DNA from 4 places in the Comamonas sp. GW821-FHT11H03 genome. Region 1 is predicted to be linked to each of the others. Evidence: predicted binding sites of a transcription regulator. Region 1 holds the regulator's gene; each other region holds the start of a gene.

What was found. Region 1 encodes sigma-54, which starts transcription at its own class of promoters, with help from an activator protein. Its sites were predicted from a motif close to TGGCANGNAANCTGCTTT; they were not measured.
Region 2: AC1RTQ_RS08155 (circularly permuted type 2 ATP-grasp protein) is a predicted target of sigma-54. The motif match lies at 1,302-1,319, and genes of this name have one in related genera.
Region 3: AC1RTQ_RS05265 (ammonium transporter) is a predicted target of sigma-54. The motif match lies at 2,280-2,297, and genes of this name have one in related genera.
Region 4: AC1RTQ_RS19560 (TorF family putative porin) is a predicted target of sigma-54. The motif match lies at 3,605-3,622, and genes of this name have one in related genera.

Annotation. Positions count from the first base shown of each region.
Region 1 is NZ_JBXARF010000001.1:943,125-948,884, reverse strand. Features, by position in the region: gene lptA (lipopolysaccharide transport periplasmic protein LptA) at 1-112, shown strand, start outside; gene lptB (LPS export ABC transporter ATP-binding protein) at 109-891, shown strand; gene AC1RTQ_RS04460 (RNA polymerase factor sigma-54) at 1,037-2,638, shown strand; gene AC1RTQ_RS04455 (aspartyl/asparaginyl beta-hydroxylase domain-containing protein) at 2,813-3,733, opposite strand; gene AC1RTQ_RS04450 (DUF711 family protein) at 3,867-5,099, opposite strand; gene AC1RTQ_RS04445 (tRNA-binding protein) at 5,157-5,495, opposite strand; gene AC1RTQ_RS04440 (THUMP domain-containing class I SAM-dependent RNA methyltransferase) at 5,675-5,760, shown strand, end outside.
Region 2 is NZ_JBXARF010000002.1:810,535-816,294, forward strand. Features, by position in the region: gene AC1RTQ_RS08150 (SEL1-like repeat protein) at 1-953, shown strand, start outside; gene AC1RTQ_RS08155 (circularly permuted type 2 ATP-grasp protein) at 1,355-2,815, shown strand; gene AC1RTQ_RS08160 (alpha-E domain-containing protein) at 2,815-2,961, shown strand; gene AC1RTQ_RS08165 (alpha-E domain-containing protein) at 2,955-3,911, shown strand; gene bfr (bacterioferritin) at 3,977-4,453, opposite strand; gene ahpC (alkyl hydroperoxide reductase subunit C) at 4,836-5,411, shown strand; gene ahpF (alkyl hydroperoxide reductase subunit F) at 5,587-5,760, shown strand, end outside.
Region 3 is NZ_JBXARF010000002.1:176,526-182,285, reverse strand. Features, by position in the region: gene AC1RTQ_RS05280 (glutathione S-transferase family protein) at 1-17, shown strand, start outside; gene AC1RTQ_RS05275 (SDR family NAD(P)-dependent oxidoreductase) at 89-838, opposite strand; gene gspF (type II secretion system inner membrane protein GspF) at 1,014-2,237, shown strand; gene AC1RTQ_RS05265 (ammonium transporter) at 2,369-3,571, shown strand; gene AC1RTQ_RS05260 (5'-nucleotidase) at 3,633-4,550, shown strand; gene AC1RTQ_RS05255 (EF-hand domain-containing protein) at 4,622-5,089, shown strand; gene AC1RTQ_RS05250 (hypothetical protein) at 5,156-5,593, opposite strand.
Region 4 is NZ_JBXARF010000009.1:186,242-192,001, reverse strand. Features, by position in the region: gene AC1RTQ_RS19575 (tripartite tricarboxylate transporter substrate binding protein) at 1-731, shown strand, start outside; gene AC1RTQ_RS19570 (Bug family tripartite tricarboxylate transporter substrate binding protein) at 866-1,858, shown strand; gene AC1RTQ_RS19565 (sulfatase family protein) at 1,972-3,300, shown strand; gene AC1RTQ_RS19560 (TorF family putative porin) at 3,676-4,428, shown strand; gene glnK (P-II family nitrogen regulator) at 4,446-4,784, shown strand; gene AC1RTQ_RS19550 (ammonium transporter) at 4,824-5,760, shown strand, end outside.

The sequences.
Region 1 (5,760 bases):
CATGGCGCCCAAGGACGGAACGCCGGGAGCCCAGCCCAAGCCTGCAACACCTGCCACGCAGCTGCGCCAGAGCATGACGCTGGGCGGCGAGAAAGCTGACGAGAAGAAATGAGCGAGCCGACTTTCTCCAGCAGCCGCAGCGGCGAGTCCGACAGCCGCCTGGAGGCCAAGCATCTGGCCAAGTCCTACGGCAGCCGCAAGGTGGTCAAGGATGTGTCCCTGTCCGTGCAAAAAGGCGAGGTGGTCGGTTTGCTCGGCCCCAACGGTGCGGGCAAGACCACATCGTTCTACATGATCGTGGGCCTGGTGCGCAGCGACGGCGGCGAGATCTTCATCGACGGTCAGCCGGTGGGCGGCATGCCGATTCACCAGCGTTCGCGCCTGGGCCTGTCCTATCTGCCCCAGGAAGCCTCCATCTTTCGCAAGCTCAGCGTGGAAGACAATGTGCGCGCCGTGCTGGAGCTGCAAAAGGACGAGCAGGGCAAGGCGCTGACGCAGGGCGAGATCGAAAAGCGCCTCACCGGCCTGCTGCAGGAGCTGCGCGTCGAGCATCTGCGCCAGTCGCCCGCGCTGGCCCTGTCCGGCGGTGAACGCCGTCGCGTGGAAATTGCCCGGGCCCTGGCCACGCAACCGCGCTTCATTCTGCTTGACGAGCCGTTTGCCGGCATCGACCCGATTGCGGTGATCGAGATCCAGCGCATCATCGGCTTCCTCAAGGAGCGCGGCATCGGCGTGCTGATTACCGACCACAATGTGCGCGAGACGCTGGGCATCTGTGACCACGCCTTCATCATCAGCGACGGCCATGTGCTGGCCGAAGGCACGCCCGAGGAGATCGTGGAGAACGCCGATGTGCGCCGCGTCTATCTGGGCGAACATTTCAGAATGTGATGACCCCTACGCTCCCCCACTTTGTCTGGTCGCTGCCCCCGGAAGGGACCCTGACCGGCTGCGCCGAGGTTTGCCTTGGGGCGGCCCGGCGGCAAACCCATGGCACTGTGCGCGTTGGCAATGATTGTCTGGGAGCCGCGCCTCGATGAAGCCAGGTCTCTCGCTACGCGTTTCGCAGCATTTGTCGCTTACGCCGCAGCTGCAGCAATCCATTCAGCTGCTGCAGCTCTCCACTCTGGAGCTGGCGCAGGAAGTCGAGCAGATGCTGGTCGACAACCCTTTTCTTGAACGTGCAGGCGATGAGGCCGAAGCCGCAGGAGATGCTCCTGTAGATGTAGCTGCTAGCGCCGGTGAATACAGCACTTCAGATAGTATTCATGCTGAAAAGGAGTCATTGCAGGCGCAACCAGCTACTGAAACGGTAGCGGAAGCGTCAACCCCCGAAACCCCTGAAACGCTGAACTGGGAGGCCGACGGCATGGACGGCCAGGACGGGGAGTGGGGCGGCGAATCGAGCAGCGAGTGGGATGCGCCCTCGGCCAGCAGCTCCACGCGCAACCGCGACGGCGATGACGAAACCGATGCCATCGATCTGGCGTGCGAGCACCAGAGCCTGACCGACTTTCTCCATCGTCAGGCGCTGAGCCTGCATCTGGGCGCGGCGGACATGGCGGCACTGCGCTTTCTCATCGAGTCGCTCAGCGAGGACGGCTATCTCGAGGATTCCCTGCAGGAGCTGGCGCAGAGCCTGGCCGGCGACGACCTGGAAGAGCGCGAGGAGCTGGAGCAGCACTTTGTCATTGCTCTGAAGCTGCTGCAAAGCCTGGAGCCCGTGGGCGTGGGGGCGCGTGATCTGGCCGAGTGCCTGCAGCTGCAGCTGCGCGACCTGATCCGCAACGCCGAGGACGAGGGCACGACCGAGGCGCATATGAACCGGTTGCTGCTGGCGCAATCCATCTGCGCGCAGCCCATGGACCTGCTGGCGCGGCGCGATCTGCGCAAGCTCACCAGCCTGTGTGGCGCACGCGAGGAGCAACTGCGCGAAGCCATGGCCCTGATCGCCAGGCTGGAGCCGCGTCCGGGGCGCCGCTTTGTCGACGTGGAGCGCCATATCGTGATACCCGATGTCATCGTGCGCCCGGTGCGGGCAGGCTCGGGCCGAGCGGACTTTTCCGTGCAGCTCAACCCCGATGTCATGCCGCGTCTGCGCGTGCACGACATCTATGCCAGCGTGCTTCGTCGCCACAAGAACAGCGACGGTCATGCGGCGCTGCAGCAGCAGCTGCAGGAGGCGCGCTGGTTCATCAAGAACATCCAGCAGCGCTTCGACACCATCTTGCGTGTTTCCGAAGCCATCGTGGAGCGGCAGAAGAACTTCTTTGTGCATGGCGAGCTGGCCATGCGGCCGCTGGTGCTGCGCGATATCGCCGACACGCTGGGCCTGCACGAGTCCACCATCAGCCGCGTGACCACGGCCAAGTACATGGCCACGCCCCAAGGCACCTTCGAGCTCAAGTATTTCTTCGGCTCGGGCCTGGGTACGGAAACCGGCGGCAGTGCCTCCAGCACGGCCGTGCGTGCGCTGATCAAGCAGTTTGTCGATGCCGAAGATGCCAAAAAGCCGCTATCGGATGCAAAACTAGCCGATATGCTCAAGGAGCAGGGCATCGAGTGCGCGCGCCGCACGGTGGCCAAGTACCGCGAGCAGCTGAAAATTCCCACCACCACGCTGCGCAAGGCGCTGTAGGGCGCCTCAGCCACAAAAAAGCCGCTGATGTATTCAGCGGCTTTTTGTTTAGAGCCATATGTCTTGATGAAGCAAGACCCAAGTGAGGGACAGCAAGCAAAGGCCGCCCTGCAGCGAAGATGTCGTCCCCTTCCGAAGAGAAAGGGGGAAGGCGCAAAGCGCCTCAGGGGGTTATCAAGAAACCAACCACCAGACAAACCAGACCAGCACGCCAATCATCAGCCCGAACTTGAGGACCTTGTAGAAGGTCGGATTCCAGTCGCGGAAGGCACGGCGGTACTTGCCGGCATAGAAGGAAATCTTGAACATCTTGCTGATCATGCCGCGCGGATCGCCCTCGTTGTTGGGCGAGCTGGCGGCGGCCACCACGTTCTTGCCCAGCCAGTGATTGAGCCACTGGGCAAAGCCATTGGTCATGGGGCGTTCCACGTCGCAGAACAGCACGATGCGGTTGCCCTCGCTGCGGTTCTCGGCCCAGTGCATAAAGGTCTCGTCGAAGATCACGCCTTCGCCTTCACGCCAGCTATAGGGCTGGCCGTCGACCTCGATCATGCAGCGGTCGTCGTTGGGGGCCAGCACGGCCAGGTGATAGCGCAGCGAGCCCGCATAGGGGTCGCGGTGCAGATTGAGCTTGGCGCCGGGCGGCAGCTCGGCAAACATGGCGGCCTTGACGCTGGGAATCGACTTCACCAGGGCCGTGGTCCTGGGGCACAGCTCCATGGCCGAAGGGTGGGCGTCGCCGTACCACTTGAGGTAGAAGCGCTTCCAGCCGGTCTTGAAGAAGGAGTTGAAGCCTGCGTCGTCGTTGTTGGCGGCGGCCTTGATCTGCATGTTCTTTTGCAGATTGACGGCTTCCTCGCGGATTTCACGCCAGTTGGCCTGCAGCGGTGCCAGTTCGGGAAAGGTGCTGGTGGGCAGATAGGGCGTGCGCGGCACCTTGCTGAACATCAGCATGAAGACGTTGAACGGCGCCGTGAACGTGGAGTGGTCAAACAGCTGGCGCAGCACCTTGTGGCGCACCTTGCCGCGCAGATGCATGTACAGCCCGCAGCCAAAGAAAAGCAGCACCAGTGCCAGAACGATAATTTTTGCCATAAGGACCAATTTTACCGGGGGCACCCCGGCGGTCACCATGGGGGCAGGTCAAACAGAACCGGGGTAGGGGAATATCAAAAGCAATAGCTGCAGGCGCTTGATGGTCAAGCGCAGCTGCCCGCTTGTCAGATGCTCAAGGCAGAGCCAGTACGGCGCAGTTGCACAGATCCGCGCTCTCGAAGGCCGTGGTGTCGCCCGCTTTGAGCCCCGGCACGGGGAACAGGCGTACCGTCAGCGGCTTGTTGAGGCGAAAAGCCATGGTGCCCGTGTCGCGCATGACGGCGGCGATCTGCTCGGCGCTGCTGTCGCCCGGCACGGGCACGGTATCGAGGCCGATGCCGCAGACGCTGCTGTAGGTCAGCAGGGCGCGGATATCAAACTCCTCATCGAGGCTGGCCTGGGCCAGGCCCTCGTCCTCGGTGACTGCCAGCATCAGGCCGCTGAAGCCGATTTGCGTGACGCCGCTGACCGATTTGAAGACTCGCGTCAGCAGGGCCGAGGCCTCCACCGTGCCGCTGGCGCCGAAATGGGGCACGCCCAGCAGTTGGTAGACATCGACCATGGAGGCGCAGGACTTCGAAGGCGCAGCCGAGGTGTCCATGCCCGCGATATGCCAGCCCTCGGCCAGCGTCACACCGTCGGCGCAGCGCTGGATGGTGGTGGCATGCTCGTTCAGGGTCTGGCTCAGGCGCTCGAATGCGAGCCTGAACCATGCCGCGTGATCGAGCTGCAGGCGCTGGTGCTGCAGCTGCTGCAGTTCAGCCACCATGAGGTCTGGCGTTTCCAGACCCAGCACCAGGGCGCCGTGGTGCTGGCCGCGGTGGTAGCTGGCCGGGAAATAGGGAATGCCGGGCGCGCAGTTGAAGTTGACCGTGAAGTTGAAATTGCCTTCGCCGCGCGGCGTGGTGCGCGCGATTTGCTGAATTGCCTGCACGCTTTGGGCCAGCAAGCCGGTCTGCACAAAGCCATGTTCATCCAGATCGATATTCACGCAGGCGTTGCACAGGTCGCCATAGGCGGCAATCAGCTGCGGCAGCAGGGCCACTTCCTGCGCATTGCGCGCTTCGCCCACGGCAAAGCGGATGCGGCGTTTGCCGGTGTTGATGGCCTTGAGCGTTTCGGCAATGCGCTGCAGGCCGGCGAGGGCGCCGTCTATGCCGCGGACGTCCAGATATTCGCCAAACGGGTTGCTCACGATGCGGATGGACTGCACCTGATAGCCCCGGGCCTCGATGGCATCGGCCACGGCATCGCATTGCTGCTTGGCCTGTGTCAGGCCCGCCTGCCACTGCGCCTCATCAGCGCTCAGGTTGACAAAGGCGGTGACGGTGCGCACGCGCACCAGCGGGTTGAAGCTGATATTCATAGCAGTATCCGTAGGCGGGAGAATGGCCGGCTGCCATTTTGCCTCTGAATATGCCGATCACAGCAGACGTGTGCCCAGCGGCACCTCCTTGTCGGGCACGCACAGGGCCACGGCTCCCGTGGCGTCGTGAAAGCCGGTCACAAGACATTCGCTCATCAAAGGCCCAATCTGCTTCTTCGGAAAGTTGACCACGGCCACCACCAGCCGTCCTATCAGCTCCTCGGGCTGGTAGTGGGCGGTGATCTGCGCGCTGGACTTGCGCTGGCCCAGCTCGGGACCCAGGTCCACCAGCAGCTTGTAGGCGGGTTTGCGGGCCTCGGCAAAGACCTCGGCCTGCAGCACGCGGCCCACGCGCAGTTCCACCTTCATAAAGTCGTTCCAGCTGATTTCTTCCATGTCGTCATCGCTCCTTGGCCTGGCATCATGCCTCGGGCCCTGCGTGTATCTGTAGAGCAACGCTTGTCGTGCGCGGGCACCGGAAAAGGCCTAGCGCGTATGCTTATGCCCTGTAAAGCGCACAACAGGCTCCCGTGAGCGTCCGGCGCCTGCGCCACTGCTGGCGCGCACTGATTTCTATGAACCAACTGCATTTGTTTCTGCCCTGCGCCGCCGGCGTCGAGGGCTTTCTGGCCGACGAGGTCCACGCCATCACCGGCGCCAG
Region 2 (5,760 bases), on a different contig from region 1:
GGGTTGTCAGGGCCGAGCGAGCAGGAGACTACTTTGTCCAGGCTTATGAGCAGGATGCGAACATCACCTCGCTCATGGAAGCCTCGCGCAATTATCTGCAGGCATATTTGGCGCTGCGCAATAACCACTTCAGCGTTCCCACAGAAGACGCGCGTGAGCGGCTGCGGGGCAAGGCATTGGCAGGGTTGAAGAAGGGCATGGCTCTCGACAACGCGCAGGCATGGAGCAACTATGGCGTGATGCTGCTGGAGGAGCGGGATTTCAACGGTGCCCGACAGGCTTTGCAGCAAGGTGCAGAGCGGAAGGTGGCGGTGGCGCACTACCATCTGGCGCGCATGGCTGCCAAAGGTTTAGGGCTGCCTGATGTGGACCGCCGGGCAGAAGCGTATCACTACGAGCAAGCCGCTTTGCTGGGGTTGAAGGAGGCTGCCCGACCAGCCATTAGTCGCCTTGTGGAAGTGCTTCGATACGAGACGGATTTGGCCGCACTCGAAGACGGTGCAGGCAGGCTGCGGGTGTTGCAGGCTGCTGACGGCGATGGCTTACGGGCTGACTCCGTCTTGTCTCGTCTGGAGTGGGGGCGTTTTCTGCAGAGCCAGCGCGAGCAGGCCAAGGCCTTGCCCGATAAGCCGCTGTACCTGCAAGCCTGTGGCCTGGGTCTGAGCCAGCTGTATGGCGGCACTTACAACCTTGGCTCTAACACTTCGTGGCGATTGCAGGTGCACCGTTCACTGGAAAAACCAGAGCGTCTTCCCATCGAAGGGCATGTCGATGAAGACGGTTGTGCCACGCTTGCCGAGCCTTTGCCGCAGCGTATTCGAGCAAGCCTGAGTGATGGAGCAGTCCTGGCTCTTGCCTTTCCGAACTTCACCTTGCCACTGGCCATGAAGGAGGCCGATGACCGCTTGCGGCTCGACATGCAAGCCATAGGGCTGCCGATTCCCTCGTTTTAGTTGGGCGCCGAATCCGGTGCCATTGGTGCGGTTTTTTGCGCCCAGCGCAGCCGCAGGTGACCGTTGTTCGGTCAGGCCATTATTCGGTCAGGCCATTATTCGGTCACGCTATTGCAGCCGCTTGGGGCAGGGTGTGACGGCGATGCTTTGCCGTGACCACAAGCGCAGTCAACGTGGTCAGCACGCCCACACCTGCGGCGCTGCTAGAGCCCTGAATCTGTGCTGTGCGAGCGTGCCATAGCCCCGAGTACTGCTCGCCAACTGCGCCTTGGCGCGGGGCTGCATTGCTACACTGATCGACACATGAAGTGCATGAATGGCCTGTGTTTTTGAGGAGGGCGGGTCAATGGGCCTGATTCTTGCTTAACAACTGACAATCCATTCGCAGGAGGCGTGCAAGTATGCAGAAATTCGATGAAATGTACGCAATGCTGCCCTATGAGGGCAGCGATGTACGGGCCCACTACAAGGTCTATGCTCAATGGCTGGCGCACCAGCCGCACGCCACCATGCAAGCCCGCATGGCGGAAGCCGAGATGATCTTTCGGCGCGTGGGCATCACCTTTGCCGTCTATGGCGACAAGGACGAGAGCGGCGCCGGTACGGAACGCCTGATTCCGTTCGATTTGATCCCCCGCATCATTGCGGCCCATGAGTGGGCCAGCATGCAGGCGGGTCTGGCCCAGCGCGTGAAGGCGCTCAACTGCTTTATCCGCGATGCCTACCATGGGCAGGACATGGTGCGTGCCGGCCTGATTCCGACGGAGCTGGTGCGCGGCAACAGCCAGTACCGGCCCGAGATGGAGGGCATTCAGGTGCCCAACGATGTCTACGCCAATATCGCCGGCATAGACATCGTGCGTGCGCCCGATGAGCAGGGCAACGGCGTCTACTACGTGCTGGAGGACAATCTGCGCGTGCCATCGGGTGTTTCCTACATGCTGGAAAACCGCCGCATGACCATGCGCCTGTTCCCCGAGCTTTTCGGCAAGCATGCCGTGGCACCCGTGGCCCACTATCCCGACATGCTGCTCGACACTTTGCGTGCCAGCGCGCCCTCGGGCGTGCTGGAGCCCACGGTGGTGGTGCTGACTCCGGGCATGTACAACAGTGCCTATTTCGAGCATGCCTTCCTGGCCCAGCAAATGGGGGTGGAGCTGGTCGAAGGCCAGGATCTGGTGGTCGAGAAAGACGTGGTCTATATGCGCACCACCCAGGGTTTGCAGCGTGTGGACGTGATCTACCGCCGTGTGGACGATGATTTCCTCGACCCCGAAGTCTTCAGGCCCACATCGACGCTGGGCTGCAAGGGCCTGATGCGGGCCTACCGTGCAGGCAACGTCAATATCTGCAATGCCGTGGGCACGGGCCTGGCCGATGACAAATCGGTGTACCCCTATGTGCCGGAGATGATCCGCTTCTATCTGGGTGAGGAGCCCATCCTGCAGAACGTGCCGACCTGGCTGTGCCGAAAGGAGGACGACCTCCAATACGTGCTCGAGCACCTGCATGAGCTGGTCGTCAAGGAGGTGCACGGTGCAGGCGGCTACGGCATGCTGATCGGGCCGGCCGCGACCAAGGCCGAGATCGAGGCCTTCCGCCGCGTGCTGGTCGGCAACCCTTCGGGCTATATCGCGCAGCCCACGCTCTCCCTGTCCACCTGCCCGACCATGGTGGAAAAAGGCATAGCGCCGCGCCATATCGACCTGCGGCCCTTTGTGCTCACGGGCACCGAGGTCAACATGGTGGCCGGTGGACTCACGCGTGTGGCGCTCAAGCAGGGATCGCTGGTGGTGAATTCATCCCAGGGCGGCGGAACCAAGGACACCTGGGTGCTGGAAGATCAAGAGGGAGGCCATTGATGCTGTCACGTACCGCAGATCATCTTTACCGGATGTCACGCTACACCGAGCGGGCAGAAACAAAGGCTGCAAGCATTTTTTCACCAGAATACGGCGCGCGCGTTCAGCGCGTGCGGGGTTCTCTGCCCAAGGAGGGCCTATGCTGAGCCGAACCGCCGACCATTTGTACTGGATGTCACGCTACACCGAGCGGGCAGAGAACACCGCGCGCATGCTCAGCGTGGCCTATGAAACCGCCATGCTGCCGCAGGCCATCCACGATGCCCATCGTGGCTGGCAGAGCGTGCTGTCCATCAGCGAGCTGATCCCGGCCTTCAAGGCGCAGTTTCCGGTGGTGGACCGCGACTCGGTGCTGCAGTTCATGGTCTCGGACGAGGCCAATCCGTCCTCCATCTTTGCCTGCCTCAAGGCGGCGCGCGAGAACGCGCGTGCCGTGCGCGGAGCGCTGACCACGGAATCCTGGGAAACGCAGAACCAGACCTGGCTGGCGCTGCAGCGCCACTTCGGCAAGGATGCCTGGAAGAAGGATCCGGCGCAGTTCTTCGAATGGGTCAAATACCGCTCGCACCTGTGGCGCGGCGTGTCGCTGGGCACCATGCTCAAGGACGAGGCGCTGCACTTTGTGCGCCTGGGTACTTTTGTCGAGCGGGCTGACAACACGGCACGCCTGCTCGATGTGAAGTTCCACTCCATAGAGCGCGACTACCACGGCATGCCGCGCGGTCGCGCCCTGATGAACTTCGACTTCTATCACTGGAGCGCCTTGCTGCGCAGCGTCTCGGCCTTCGAGGTCTACCGCAAGGTCTACCGCGATGTGATCACGCCCGAGCGCGTGGCCGAGCTGCTGATGCTGCGCGCCGACATGCCGCGCTCGCTGCTGGCCAGCATGCATGAGGTGGTCAAGAACCTGGAGCGCGTGGCCAACGACCATTCGCAGGAAACCACGCGTAAGGCCGGGCGCCTGCTGGCCGATCTGCAGTACGGCCGCATCGACGAGATCCTGACCACCGGTCTGCACGCCTATCTGACGCAGTTTCTCGACCGCGTCAACGATCTGGGCTCCGGCATCAGCCGGGACTTCCTGATGCCGACCTGAGACAGGCGGCGCTCAAAGCAAAAGCGGCCCTGAGGCCGCTTTTGTATTTCGACGCGAAGCTGGACTTACTCGATCTCGCCCATCAGCGACTGCAGATAGTTCTGCGTGCCGACCTTGTCGATCAGGTCGAGCTGGGTTTCGAGGAAGTCGATGTGCTCTTCGGTGTCGTCCAGGATCTTCTGCAGCAGATCGCGCGAAACATAGTCGCGCACGGATTCGCAGTGCGCGATGCCGTCCTTGATGGTTTGCTGTGCGGCCTGCTCCAGGCGCAGGTCGCAGGCCAGGGCTTCCGGCACGTCCTCGCCGATCTGCAGCTTGCCCAGGTCCTGCAGATTGGGCAGGCCGTCAAGCATGAAGATGCGGTCCATCAGCGCGTCGGCATGCTTCATCTCGCCGATGGATTCCTCGTATTCCTTCTTGGCCAGCTTGTCGAAGCCCCAGTGCTTGTACATGCGGTAATGCACAAAGTACTGGTTGATGGCGGTCAGTTCGTTCTTGAGCTGGGCTTGCAGCCAGGAAATGACTTGTGCATCACCTTTCATGGGGGGGACTCCTTCTCGGGCAGTTGTTGTTCGAGCCGATTGTCCATGCTTTATGAGGCAAATCAAACAAAGCCCATGCCCGCCCGAATTGGCTGCATCTGATGCGCGTTCTCGTTTAGCTTTGGGGTTCGCTGCCCAGCTTTGACGCAGTGATGACAACAAAAGCTATGAGCGCGATTGAAGGACTATTGGCTGGAACTACCTGGTTTCGGCCCACAATAGAAAGCTGAGCTGCACAGCGCTGCGGCTTGACTTCAGAAGCCGGGAATCTGGTTTGATAGGTTTTTTAAATCAATTTAATGAAATCAATTGATTGGTTTTATTAAGTGGGCCGCTCTAAACTTCATCCTGTCTTCAAACACTAACCACAAGGAAACAGCAAATGTCTCTGATCAACACTCAAGTTCAACCTTTCAAGACCGAAGCCTATGTGAACCGCAACGGCAAGGGTGAGTTCATCACCGTGACTGAAGAGAGCCTGAAGGGCAAGTGGTCTGTGGTGATCTTCATGCCCGCCGCCTTCACCTTCAACTGCCCCACCGAAATCGAAGACGCCGCCAACAACTACGCCGAGTTCCAGAAGGCCGGTGCCGAGGTCTACATCGTGACCACCGACACCCACTTCTCGCACAAGGTGTGGCACGAAACTTCCGACGCCGTGGGCAAGGCCCATTTCCCCCTGGTTGGCGACCCCACACACCAGCTGACCAACGCTTTCGGCGTGCACATCCCCGAAGAAGGTCTGGCTCTGCGCGGTACCTTCGTGATCAACCCCGAAGGCGTGATCAAGACCATGGAAGTGCATTCCAACGAAATCGCTCGTGACGTGTCCGAGACCCTGCGCAAGCTCAAGGCTGCCCAGTTCACCGCCGCCAACCCCGGCCAGGTGTGCCCCGCCAAGTGGAAGGAAGGCGCCAGCACGATCACTCCTTCGCTGGATCTGGTCGGCAAGATCTAAGCCTGATACCTGTCGGCTGAGCGTGCAAGCGCTCTGAAAGCCGGACGACGTTCAGGCGAGTTCTGCCCGTCCGTCCGGCTTTTTTTCGCCCAGTTTTTGCTTTCATGGGCGGGCAAAGGCCTCAAAAGCACTTTGCTGCATTGCATCAACAACTCTAAATTCAAAGGAATCCACCATGCTTGACGATCAACTCAAAGCCCAACTCGCCGCCTACCTGGAACGCGTGCAGCAGCCGTTTGAGCTGGTGGCTTCTCTGGATGACAGCGAGACCAGTGCCCAGATGCACGATCTGCTGAAAACCATCCAGTCTCTGCGCAGCGACAAGATTTCCCTGCGCACCGACGGCAGC
Region 3 (5,760 bases), on a different contig from region 1:
TGGCACCAGTCGTTTAAGGTTTTGGCCCGTAGCGCCTGCCAGTCAGGCGCAGGGCCATCAACACCTGGAGCAAGCCGCTGCCAACCACTCAGCGCGCCAAGTAACCGCCGTCGACCGGGTAATAAGCGCCCGTCACAAACGACGCGCGGTCACTGGCCAGCCAGGCCACCAGCTCGGCGATCTCCTCGGGCTGGCCCAGGCGTCCCATGGGGTGGGCCGCCACCAGCGCCGCATGCGTGCTCGGGTCCTGCTCCAGACCGCTGATCATGGGAGTGTGGATAAAGCCCGGCCCCACGGCATTGACCCGCACGCCTCTGGCCGAATATTCGAGCGCTGCCGCCTTGGTCAGGCCCAGCACGCCATGCTTGGCGGCCGTGTAGGCCGCAGAGTTGGCAAAGCCCACGGCACCGAGGATGGACGCCATATTGATGATGGAGCCGCCGCCGCCCTGCAGCATGGCGGCGATCTGGTATTTGCAGGCATAGAACACGCCAGAGAGATTGACGCGCAGCACCTGCTCCCAGGCATCCAGTGGATAGTCGGCCGTGGGCGCACTGACACCGCCGATGCCGGCGTTGTTGCAGGCCACATCCAGACGGCCGAAGTGGCGCATGGTCAAGGCCACCAGCGCTTCATGATCCGCCGCGCTGCCGGCGTCGGCGCGCAGATACAGTGCCTCGGCACCCAGCTCGCGCACCAGGGCTGCGGTCTCCTGGCCCTGCTCCTCGTTGAGGTCCGCCAGCACCACCCGCGCGCCTTCCCGGGCCCATGTCAGAGCGACACAGCGGCCTATGCCGGACGCAGCCCCCGTCACCAATGCAACCTTGTCCTTGAGCATCGAAACCTCCCGTTCTTGAATTGGCAGACCATTGTGCCGACCTCGCCCGCGACCGTCATGACCTGCCTCAAGTCTGCGGCGTGCTCTCCAATGCCGATGTGCTGACATCATTAGTCGCTACCATCCCAAGAACGTAAACATGTTCTAACCCGTCACCCGTCAGATCGATTCGCGCATGCCCGCCTTTACCTTTGAAGCCCTGGATGCCCAGGGCCAGACCCGCAAGGGCACCCTGGAAGCCGACAACGCCCGTGCCGCGCGCAGCCAGCTGCGCAGTCAGGCCCTGGTGCCGCTGCAGGTCGAACCCGTCGCCGCAGGCCAGGGCCGGGGCCGGACAGGCGCATCCGGATGGCTCACGCGCCCGGCCTTCAACTCCACGAGTCTGGCAGTCTGGACCCGCCAGCTCTCGGGGCTGGTCAGCTCCGGCCTGCCCATAGAGCGCGCGCTGGCCGCGCTGGCCGAGGAAGCCGAGGACGAACGCCAGCATCAACTGGTCGCCGCGCTGAGGGCAGAAGTCAATGCCGGCTCCAGCTTTGCCAGGGCGCTCGAGCAGCATCCACGCGAGTTTTCCGACATCTTCTGCGCCGTGATCGGTGCCGGCGAATCCAGCGGCAGCCTGGGCCCGGTGCTGGAGAACCTGGCCGACGACCTGGAGGCGCGTCAGGCACTGCAGTCCAAGCTCATCGGCGCCTCGCTGTATCCGGCCATCGTGACGCTGGTGGCCATCGTCATCGTGACCTTTCTGGTCAGCTATGTCGTGCCGCAGGTCGCCGGCGTATTTGCCGGCACCAAGCGTGCGCTGCCGTTTCTCACCGTGGTCATGCTCGGCATCAGCAGCTTTGTGCGCAGCTATGGCTGGTTCATGCTGGCCGTGCTGCTGCTGGCTGCCGCGGGTTTTCGGCTGGCGCTCAAGAACGAGGCGTTTCGCGAGCGCTTCGATGCCCAGTGGCTGCATCTGCCACTCATAGGCCGGCTCTCGCGCAGCTATAACGCGGCGCGCTTTGCCGGTACCCTGGCCATGCTGGCCGGCGCGGGCGTGCCCATTCTCAAGGCCTTGCAGGCCGCCGCCGAGACGCTGAACAACCGCGCCCTGCGCGCCGATGCCATGGATGCGCTGGTGCTGGTGCGCGAAGGCGCGCCACTGGCCTCGGCCCTGGCACAGAAGAAGCGCTTTCCGGGCCTGCTCGCCATGTTCGCCCGACTGGGCGAGCAGACGGGCCAGCTGCCGCTGATGCTGCAGCGTGCCGCCACCCAGCTGTCCACCGAAGTCCAGCGTCGTGCCATGCACCTGGCCACGATTTTGGAGCCCCTGCTCATCGTCGTCATGGGGCTGGTGGTCATGCTCATCGTGCTGGCCGTGCTCATGCCCATCATCCAGCTCAACCAGTTCGTCAAATAGGCCGGCCGCGCCCGTAGCGTTGCGGAAGCGCCCACTCCAGCTTGGCGCAATTCTTGCTTTCTTTTAGTGCATTGCGGGTTTTTCCCGCAATTTCGCACCAATAAATAGCAAATTTCAGCTGGAGCGTTTTCATGCAAGCACTAAAACAGGGCGCAGATGCCCTGTTCATTTTGATGGGCGCCGTCATGGTCCTGGCCATGCACGCCGGTTTCGCCTTTCTGGAGCTGGGCACCGTGCGCCGCAAGAACCAGGTCAATGCCCTGGTCAAGATCCTGGTCGACTTCTCGGTCTCCACCGTGGTCTATTTCGCGCTCGGCTATGGCGTGGCCTACGGCACGCACTTTTTCGTGGGCGCCGAGCAGCTGGCGGCACTCAACGGCTATGGCCTGGTCAAGTTCTTCTTTCTGCTGACCTTCGCCGCCGCCATTCCCGCCATCATCTCGGGCGGCATTGCCGAACGCGCCAAGTTCTGGCCCCAGCTGATCGCCACGGCCGTGATCGTGGGCCTGATCTACCCCTTCTTCGAGGGCATTGTCTGGAACCAGCATTTCGGCGTGCAGGCCTGGATCAAGGCGCTGACCGGCTCCGAATTCCACGACTTTGCCGGCAGCGTGGTGGTCCACGCCGTCGGCGGCTGGATCGCCCTGGGCGCCGTGCTGCTGCTGGGCCCGCGCCGCAACCGCTACCGCCAGGGCGGAGCGATTGCCGCCACACCGCCCTCCAGCATTCCCTTCCTGGCGCTGGGCGCCTGGATTTTGATCGTGGGCTGGTTCGGCTTCAATGTGATGAGTGCCCAGAATCTGGACAAGATCTCCGGCCTGGTCGCCGTGAACTCGCTGATGGCCATGGTGGGCGGCACGCTGGCCGCCCTGGCTGTGGGCAAAAACGACCCGGGGTTTGTGCACAACGGCCCGCTGGCCGGCCTGGTCGCCGTCTGCGCGGGCTCGGATCTGATGCACCCTCTGGGGGCGCTGGTCGTGGGGGCTGCCGCCGGTGCCATCTTTGTATTCATGTTCACGCTGACGCAGAACAAATGGAAGATCGACGATGTGCTGGGCGTGTGGCCGCTGCACGGTCTGTGCGGCGCCTGGGGCGGCATTGCGGCCGGCATCTTCGGCACGCAGGCGCTGGGCGGGCTTGGCGGCGTGCACCCTCTGGCCCAGCTCATAGGCACGCTGATGGGCGTGGCCTGGGCCGCGCTGGGCGGCCTGCTGGTCTACGGCCTGCTCAAGAAAACCGTGGGGCTGCGCCTGAGCCAGGAGCAGGAGTTCGACGGCGCAGACCTGTCCATACACCACATCAGTGCCACGCCCGAGCGCGAAGCCAACTGGTGAGGGCGTGGCGGGCTGCGTATCATCAGAGCTTGTCTGCACATCCGCTTAAAGCCGTACCGCCATGGCCATGACCCTGAACGACAAGCTCGTCGTCGCCATCTCCTCGCGAGCCCTTTTCGATTTCGAGGAGGAAAACCGCCTCTTCGAGGACAGCGACCCGGCGAGCTATCTGCGCCTGCAGCGCGAGCGGCTGGACGTGCCTGCCGCGCCCGGTGTGGCCTTCTCGCTGGTCAAGAAGCTGCTGGCCTTCAACACCGAAGGACAGCAGCATGTGGAGGTGGTGCTGCTCTCGCGCAACGACCCCGTCAGCGGCATGCGCGTCTTCCGCTCGGCCAAGGCCCATGGCCTGCACTCCATACAGCGCGGCGTATTCACCCAGGGGCGCGACCCATTCGGCTATCTGCGCCCGCTGGGGGCCCAGCTTTTTCTGTCGGCGAATGCCGAGGACGTGACCCAGGCACTGCAGCTGGGCTACCCGGCAGCCCATGTGTTCACCGACTCCATGCGCGCCAGCAGCAGCCATCCGCGCGAAGTGCGCATCGCTTTCGACGGCGATGCCGTGCTGTTTTCCGACGAGGCCGAGCGCATCTTCCAGACCCAGGGCCTGGAGGCTTTCCAGCAGCATGAGCTGGAAAAGGCCGCCCAGCCGCTGCCCGAAGGCCCGTTCAAGCCCCTGCTGGCCGCCCTGCACCGGCTGCAGCAGGCCGATGTGGCGGACATGCGCGTGCGCACGGCCCTGGTCACGGCGCGCAGCGCCCCGGCCCATGAGCGCGCGCTCAATACGCTGATGGACTGGAAGATCGATGTCGATGAGGCCATGTTCCTTGGCGGACTGGCCAAGGGCGGGTTTCTGCGCGAGTTCGAGCCCGACTTCTTCTTCGACGACCAGACCGGCCATGTACGCAATGCGGCCGGACATGTTCCCTCTGGCCATGTGCGCAGCGGCATTGCCCATGACAAGGCGGCGCTGCCTACGTAAAGCTTGGCAAAGTCCGGCAAGCGAATGCAAAACTTTGAAAGTGCGGCGGGCAGAAGGTTGAGAATGCCGTCATGGCCCTCATCTGTACTGCTATGTCAAAAGCCAAGAACCACCCCATCGTCGCGCGCAGCAGCTCGGTCATGAAGACCGCCATGGGCGTGCTGCTGACCAGCGCCGTGCTGCTGCTGCCCACGGTGCGCGCCGAGGAACCCTCGGGCGACAAGATGGGGGAGAGGCAGGGAACCCAGCTGTCCAAGGGCGAGATCAAGGCCCAGCAGCAGTTCAAGATGCTGGACTTCAATCAGGATGGCAAGCTCAGCCGCAAGGAAGTGGCCATCATCCCGAAGCTGGCCGCCGCCTTTGACGAAACCGACACCAACAAGGACGGCTTCGTCACCTATGAGGAAGTGCGCGCCTTTGCCGTCAAATACCGTGCAGAGCGTGAAAAGGCCAAGGCCGCCGAAGCCGTGGCGACTGCGCCGGCCAAGGATGACGCTCACAAATCAGAAGCTAACAGCGCTGACCCTGAAAGAAAATAAGGCATAAAAATAGCTGAATCGCTTGAATATCAAGCGCAATCAGCTATCAAAATCGAAGCGAACGCCTTACTTGGCGTTGCCGCTGCGCTTGACCCGTGGCTCGGAATAAGTCAGCGGCTCATTGCGCGCGTGCTGCTTGCTCTGCAGCAGATCTTCCGACTTGCTGGTTTCCTGCGCCTGCTCCACCGCCTGGGCGCTGGCGCGCCACATGGACTGGATGAACTCGATCAGCTGCTTGGAGATGGGCTCCTTGGGCGGCTCCTCCACCTCTTCTTTTTGCTTGATCTCCTCGGCCAGCGTCCAGTCGCGGTTCTCGGTATCGGGAGCCGATGGCTTCTCGGGTTCGCGTACCGTGCGGCCCTCGCCGATCTTGTCAACCGACTCAGAGGCATTCACCGCATTCACGGGACGCACCGGCGCGGCGCCAGAGGCGCCTGTGGAGTACAAATCCGCACCCTGGGTACGCCAGGGCGTCTGTGTCCGGTCTAGAGGTGGAATTTGCATGGCTTGGCCCTCGGCAGTAAAAAGGTGCAGGCGAAAAATCAGCTATCTCGCCCTGTTATCGGCCACGCTTGAGAAAACTGTAGGATTATTTTCAATCCTATTTTGATAGCTATTAGCCTATATATATCAAGCGCCGTTGCGCAATTTGATACAAAAAAGGGCCTCGC
Region 4 (5,760 bases), on a different contig from region 1:
AGGTCGCCCGGGCTCCGGCCGACGGCTATACCTGGCTGTGGGCCATGGACCCGGTGCTCACCGTCAACAGGCATATCTACAAGAACATCGGCTATTCCAGCGATGCCATCGTGGTGCTCAACGCCGCCGCCAGGTTTTCGCAAACCCTGATCTGCAACCCCGGCCTCGGCTTCAAGTCCGTCAAGGACATGCTGGAGACCGCCAAGTCACGCGAGCTGACCTATGCCACCGGCGGCGCGGGCTCGCCCGGCCATCTGGTCATGGAGTCCCTGCTGTCGGGCACCGGCGTGAAGATGGTGCATGTGCCCTACAAGGGACCGGCACCGGCCATGCAGGATCTGATGGGCGGCCAGGTGGACTGCGGCTTCCTGGCAGCACCCACGGTGCTGCCCCAGATCCAGAGCGGCCGGGTCACTGCCCTGGCAACCACAGGGCGCACGCGCTCGCCCCTGCTGCCGGCATTGCCCACGATTGCCGAGTCGGGCTACCCCGATTTCGACGGCACCTACTGGCTGCTGCTGGCGGCTCCCAAGGGTGTTCCTGCCGAGATCCAGAAGCGCTTTCTCGCCGCCATGGATGACGCCATCCGCTCGCCGCTGCAGCAGGAGCGGGTCAAGGCCGTGGATATCGAGATGGTGGGCAGCAGCCCCGAGCAGGCACAGGCCAGGGTGCGCGAGATCTCGGCCAAATGGGAAGCGCTGGCCCGCAAGATCAATCTGAAACCCGATTGAGGCCGAGGCCCCAGGCCCTGGCGCCTGCCATCTGAGCGGTTCAGGCCAGTGCCGGCACGCACTTACACTGCCCGCTTTCAAGCAGAAATGGCGTGAGCCCTCGGCTCGGATCACAGACCAGGAGAGACATGACGATGCAAAGAAGAATCTTCGGCAAGCTCGCTGCGGGGCTCGGCCTGAGCGCAGGATTGCTGGGCAGCGGCGCGCTGCAGGCCCAGGACAGCCATGCCCTGTTTCCCAACAAGACACCGCTGCGCATGGTGGTCGGCTATCCGCCCGGCGGCGCCACCGACCGCGTGGCGCGCATCGTGGCCGACCGGCTGCAGGCCAGACTGGGCAGCCCGGTCATCGTGGAAAACAAGCCCGGCGCAGGCGGCCGTCTGTCGGCCCAGTACGTGAAGAATGCGCCGGCCTCCCAGCCCGCCATTTTGCTGGCCAATCCCGCCGTGATGGTGGTGGCGCCGCTGGTGTTTCCAGACTCGGGCTACGAGCCGGACAAGGACTTCCGTCCCATCAGCGAGGTCAACCGCTACGAGTTCGGTCTGGCCGTGGCCAGTGCCGTGCCCGTGAAGGAGCTGCCGCACCTGCTGGCCTGGCTCAAGGCCAATCCACAGCAGGCCAATTTCGGAGTGCCGGCCACGGGCAGCCTGCCGCACTTTTTCGCACTGATGCTGGGCGAGGCCGCCAAGGTGCCGGTCGAGGTCGTGGGCTACAAGGGCTCGGGCCCGCTGCTCACCGACCTGATGGGCGGGCAGATCCCCATTGCCGTGGACACTTTCGACACCCAGATCGCCCAGCACGAAGCGGGCAAGCTGCGCGTGCTGGCCACCTCGGGCGAGCGCCGCAGCGCCATGGCGCCCGGCATTCCCACACTCAAGGAGCTGGGCGTGAATCTGGTGGGCACGGGCTGGAACACCTTGTTCGCGCCGCAGAGCATGGCGCCGGCCACGGTGCAGCGCCTGTCCCAGCTGGTACAGGAGGTGATGAAGGAAGCCGACACGCAGCACAGGTTCGCCGCCTCCAACCTGGTGCCTGTGGTCAGCAGCGCGCAGGAGACGGAAAAAATGCTCAAGGCCTACCGCGCGCAATGGGCGCCGGTCGTACAGCGCTCGGGCTTCAAGCCCTGATATTTGAGGAGCATCTATCGCTTGCTACCAAACATTTTCAGCATTAAATCTATTCAGAATCCTTGCATAACAGGCGATAGAAGCTCCTGTTTTTGAATGTTCCCCGCCCTCTCATGACCGACTCCCGCCCCAACCTGATCTTCATCCTGGCCGATGACCTCGGCTATGCCGACCTGGGCTGCACCGGTGCGCGCGATGCGCACAACAACGCCACAGACGTCTCGCCGCGCCTGGATGCCATGGCGGCCCAGGGCCTGCGCTTCACGCGCGGCTACTCCAACTCGTCGGTGTGCTCGCCCACGCGCTTTGCGCTGGCCACGGGCCGCTGGCAGTACCGCCTGCGCGGTGCGGCCGAGGAACCCATCGCCAGCGTGCATGGCGACAAGGTGCTGGGCCTGCCGCCCGATCACCCCACGGTGGCCTCGCTGCTGCGCGATGCCGGCTATGCCACGGCACTGGTCGGCAAATGGCATCTGGGCTACCCCCCGCATTTCGGCCCGCGCCTGTCCGGCTACGAGGAGTTCTACGGCTTTCACGCGGGCGGCGCCGACTACTTCGCCCACTGCGATCCGCGCGGGCGCCCCGACTTCTGGCGCAACGAGGAGCCGCACACCGAAGACGGCTACCTGACCGATCTGCTGAGCCGCCGCGCCGTGGACTTCGTCAAGCGCCAGACGGCCGAGCAGCCCTTCTACCTCTCGCTGCACTACAGCGCGCCACACTGGCCCTGGCTGACGCGCGAGGACCGCGCCGAGTCCGAACGCCTGCAAGGCATGGGCAAGCACATAGACGGCGGCTCCATAGACACCTATCAGCGCATGATCCATCACATGGACGAAGGCATTGGCTGGCTGCTGGATGCGCTGGAGGAAAAAGGCATGAGCGAGAACACGCTCATCGTCTTCACCAGCGACAACGGCGGCGAGCGCTTCTCCAATACCTGGCCCTTCGTGGGCCAGAAGATGGACCTGCTCGAGGGCGGCATCCGCGTGCCTTTGCTGGCGCGCTGGCCGGCGCGCATGACGGCCGGAGCCGTCTGCGACACGCCCAGCCTGAGCATGGACTGGTCGGCGACCTTTTTGGCCGCCGCCGGCGTGGCCGCGCATGCCGACTATCCGCTGGATGGCATCAGCCTGCTGCCCCTGATGCAGGATCAAAGCTGGATGCCCGAGCGCGACCTGGCCTGGCGCATGAAGCACCGCGAGCAAAAGGCCTTGATACGCGGCGACTGGAAATACCTGCAGATCGAGGGCATCGAATACCTGTTCCACATCGGCAACGACCCGCGCGAGCGCGCCAATCTGCGTGATCGTGAGCCCCAGAAACTGGCCGAGCTGCGCAGCGCCTGGCAGCACTGGAATCAGGACTTTCCGCCCATTCCGCAGGAAGCCAAGGTCTCGCTGGTGTTCACCAAGGCAGACCTGCCCCAGGCCAGCTTCTGAACTGCGGCCGCCCCCCAAGCCCATCGCCCAGCCGATGGGCTTTTTCTTTGCCAGCGCCCAGATAAAGAGCGCGCACTCACTCCCAAATCCCCTGATTGGTGCAAGAAGCCGGGAAAAAGCAGAGCCATGGCGGTGCACCGCAAAAACGCACCATCTTGGTGCAATCAATTTCGGCCAGCACCCAGGTGGCGAAAGTTGCGCTCAGTGATTGTGAGAACTCGTAGCTTTTTGTACTGGGCAGCTATGGTCCGGTGCCTGTTTCAGGGCCTTGGGCAGCGCGCCGTGCCGCAGCCGCCGCAGAGACTGGCACGGTCTGTGCTTTGAAAGTTCATCCGAGATTTTTGCCACGAAATTTTCAAACCGGAGGAACCCTGAATGCCTAGTCCCGCTGCAAGCCGTTTCAAGACTTTCGCCAAGACTGCCGCCCTGGCCTGCGCCGTTGTCGCCCCCATGTGGGCCCATGCCCAGCTCTCCGCCAACGTTGCCCTGACCACCAACTACAAGTTCCGCGGTCAGGACCAGGACGCCAGCCGCACCAAGGCCGTGAAGCCCGCGCTGCAAGGTGGTTTTGACTACACGTTCGGTGACAGCGGCTTCTACGTGGGCAACTGGAACTCCTCCGTGGACTGGCTGCCCGGCAACTCGCTGGAAACCGACTTCTACGGCGGCTACAAGTTCAAGGCAGCCGATGTGGACTGGGACGTGGGCATGCTGACCTATGTGTACTCGGGCAATGCCAACGGCAACACCACCGAGATCTACGGCTCCGGCACCTACGGCCCGTTCACGGCCAAGTATTCGCACACGGTGTCCAAGGACTACTTCGGCTGGGCCGGCGCCAAGGCGGGTTCGGGTCTCAAGGGCCGCAACACCGGATATCTGCAGTTCTCCTACAGCCAGGAAGTGATGCCCAAGGTGACACTGAAAGCATCAGTTGGTTACACCCATTTTTCCAGCGACATCAAGGACCTGGGCGTTCCCAACTATGTGGACTACAGCTTGGGTGGTGCCTATGACCTGGGCGACGGCTTCTCTGCTGGTGCAGCGGTGACCGGCGCCAACAAGAAGGCCTACTTCGGCGATGTGAACAAGGCGCGTCTGATTCTGACGCTCTCCAAGACTTTCTAATTTTTCAGGAGCCCGTCATGAAAATGGTGATCGCCATCATCAAACCCTTCAAGCTCGACGAAGTGCGTGAAGCGCTTTCCCAAATCGGTGTCCAAGGCATCACCGTGACCGAAGTCAAGGGCTTTGGTCGTCAAAAGGGTCACACCGAGCTGTACCGCGGTGCCGAGTATGTGGTGGACTTTCTGCCCAAGCTCAAGATCGAGGCCGCGATTGCCGACGATCTGGTCGATGCCGCCATCGACGCCATCGAGGGCGCAGCCCGCACCGGCAAGATCGGCGACGGCAAGATCTTTGTGCAGGCGCTGGAGCAGTCGATCCGTATCCGTACAGGAGAAACCGGCGACGCGGCCCTGTAAAGGCCCAGTCTCTCTGGAACCGTTTTGAGAAAGATTGCCATGATCAAGAAATTATTGACCGCAGGCCTGGGACTGGGCCTGCTGGCTGCAAGTGCCACAGGCTTTGCCCAGGAAGCTGCAACGGCTGCCGCCGCCGCAGCGCCCGTGGCCGAAGCAGCGGCCGAGGCCGTTCCCACCCTGAGCGCCGGTGACACCGCCTGGATGCTGACCTCGACCATGCTGGTGATCCTGATGGTCATCCCCGGACTGGCGCTGTTCTACGGCGGCCTGGTGCGCAGCAAGAACATGCTGTCCGTGCTGGCCCAGGTCTTCGTGATCTTTTCGCTGATCACCGTGCTGTGGGCCATCTACGGCTACTCGCTGGCCTTTGGTGGCGAGGGCAAGTTCTTCGCCGGCTTCGACAAGCTGTTCCTCATGGGGATCACGCCTGACACGCTGTCGTCCATGCTCAAGACCATCCCCGAATATGTGTTCGTGGCCTTCCAGTCCACCTTCGCCGCCATCACCGTGGCGCTGATCGTGGGTGCATTTGCCGAGCGCATCAAGTTCGCGGCCGTGATCGTGTTCTCCGTGCTGTGGTTCACCTTCAGCTACATCCCCATGGCCCACATGGTGTGGGGCGGCGGTCTGCTGGGTGCCGATGGCGCGCTGGACTTCGCGGGCGGCACCGTGGTGCACATCAACGCCGCCGTGGCCGGTCTGGTGGGTGCCTACATGCTGGGCAAGCGCATCGGCTTCGGCAAGGAAGCCCTGCCTCCTCACAGCCTGACGCTGACCATGGTGGGTGCCTCGCTGCTGTGGGTGGGCTGGTTCGGCTTCAACGCCGGCTCTGCCGGTGCTGCCAACGGCATTGCCGGCCTGGCCTTCATCAACACCATCCTGGCGACCGGCGCTGCCGCCATCTCCTGGATCGTGGCCGAAGCGCTGCTGCGCGGCAAGGCCTCCATGCTGGGTGCCGCCTCGGGTGCCGTGGCCG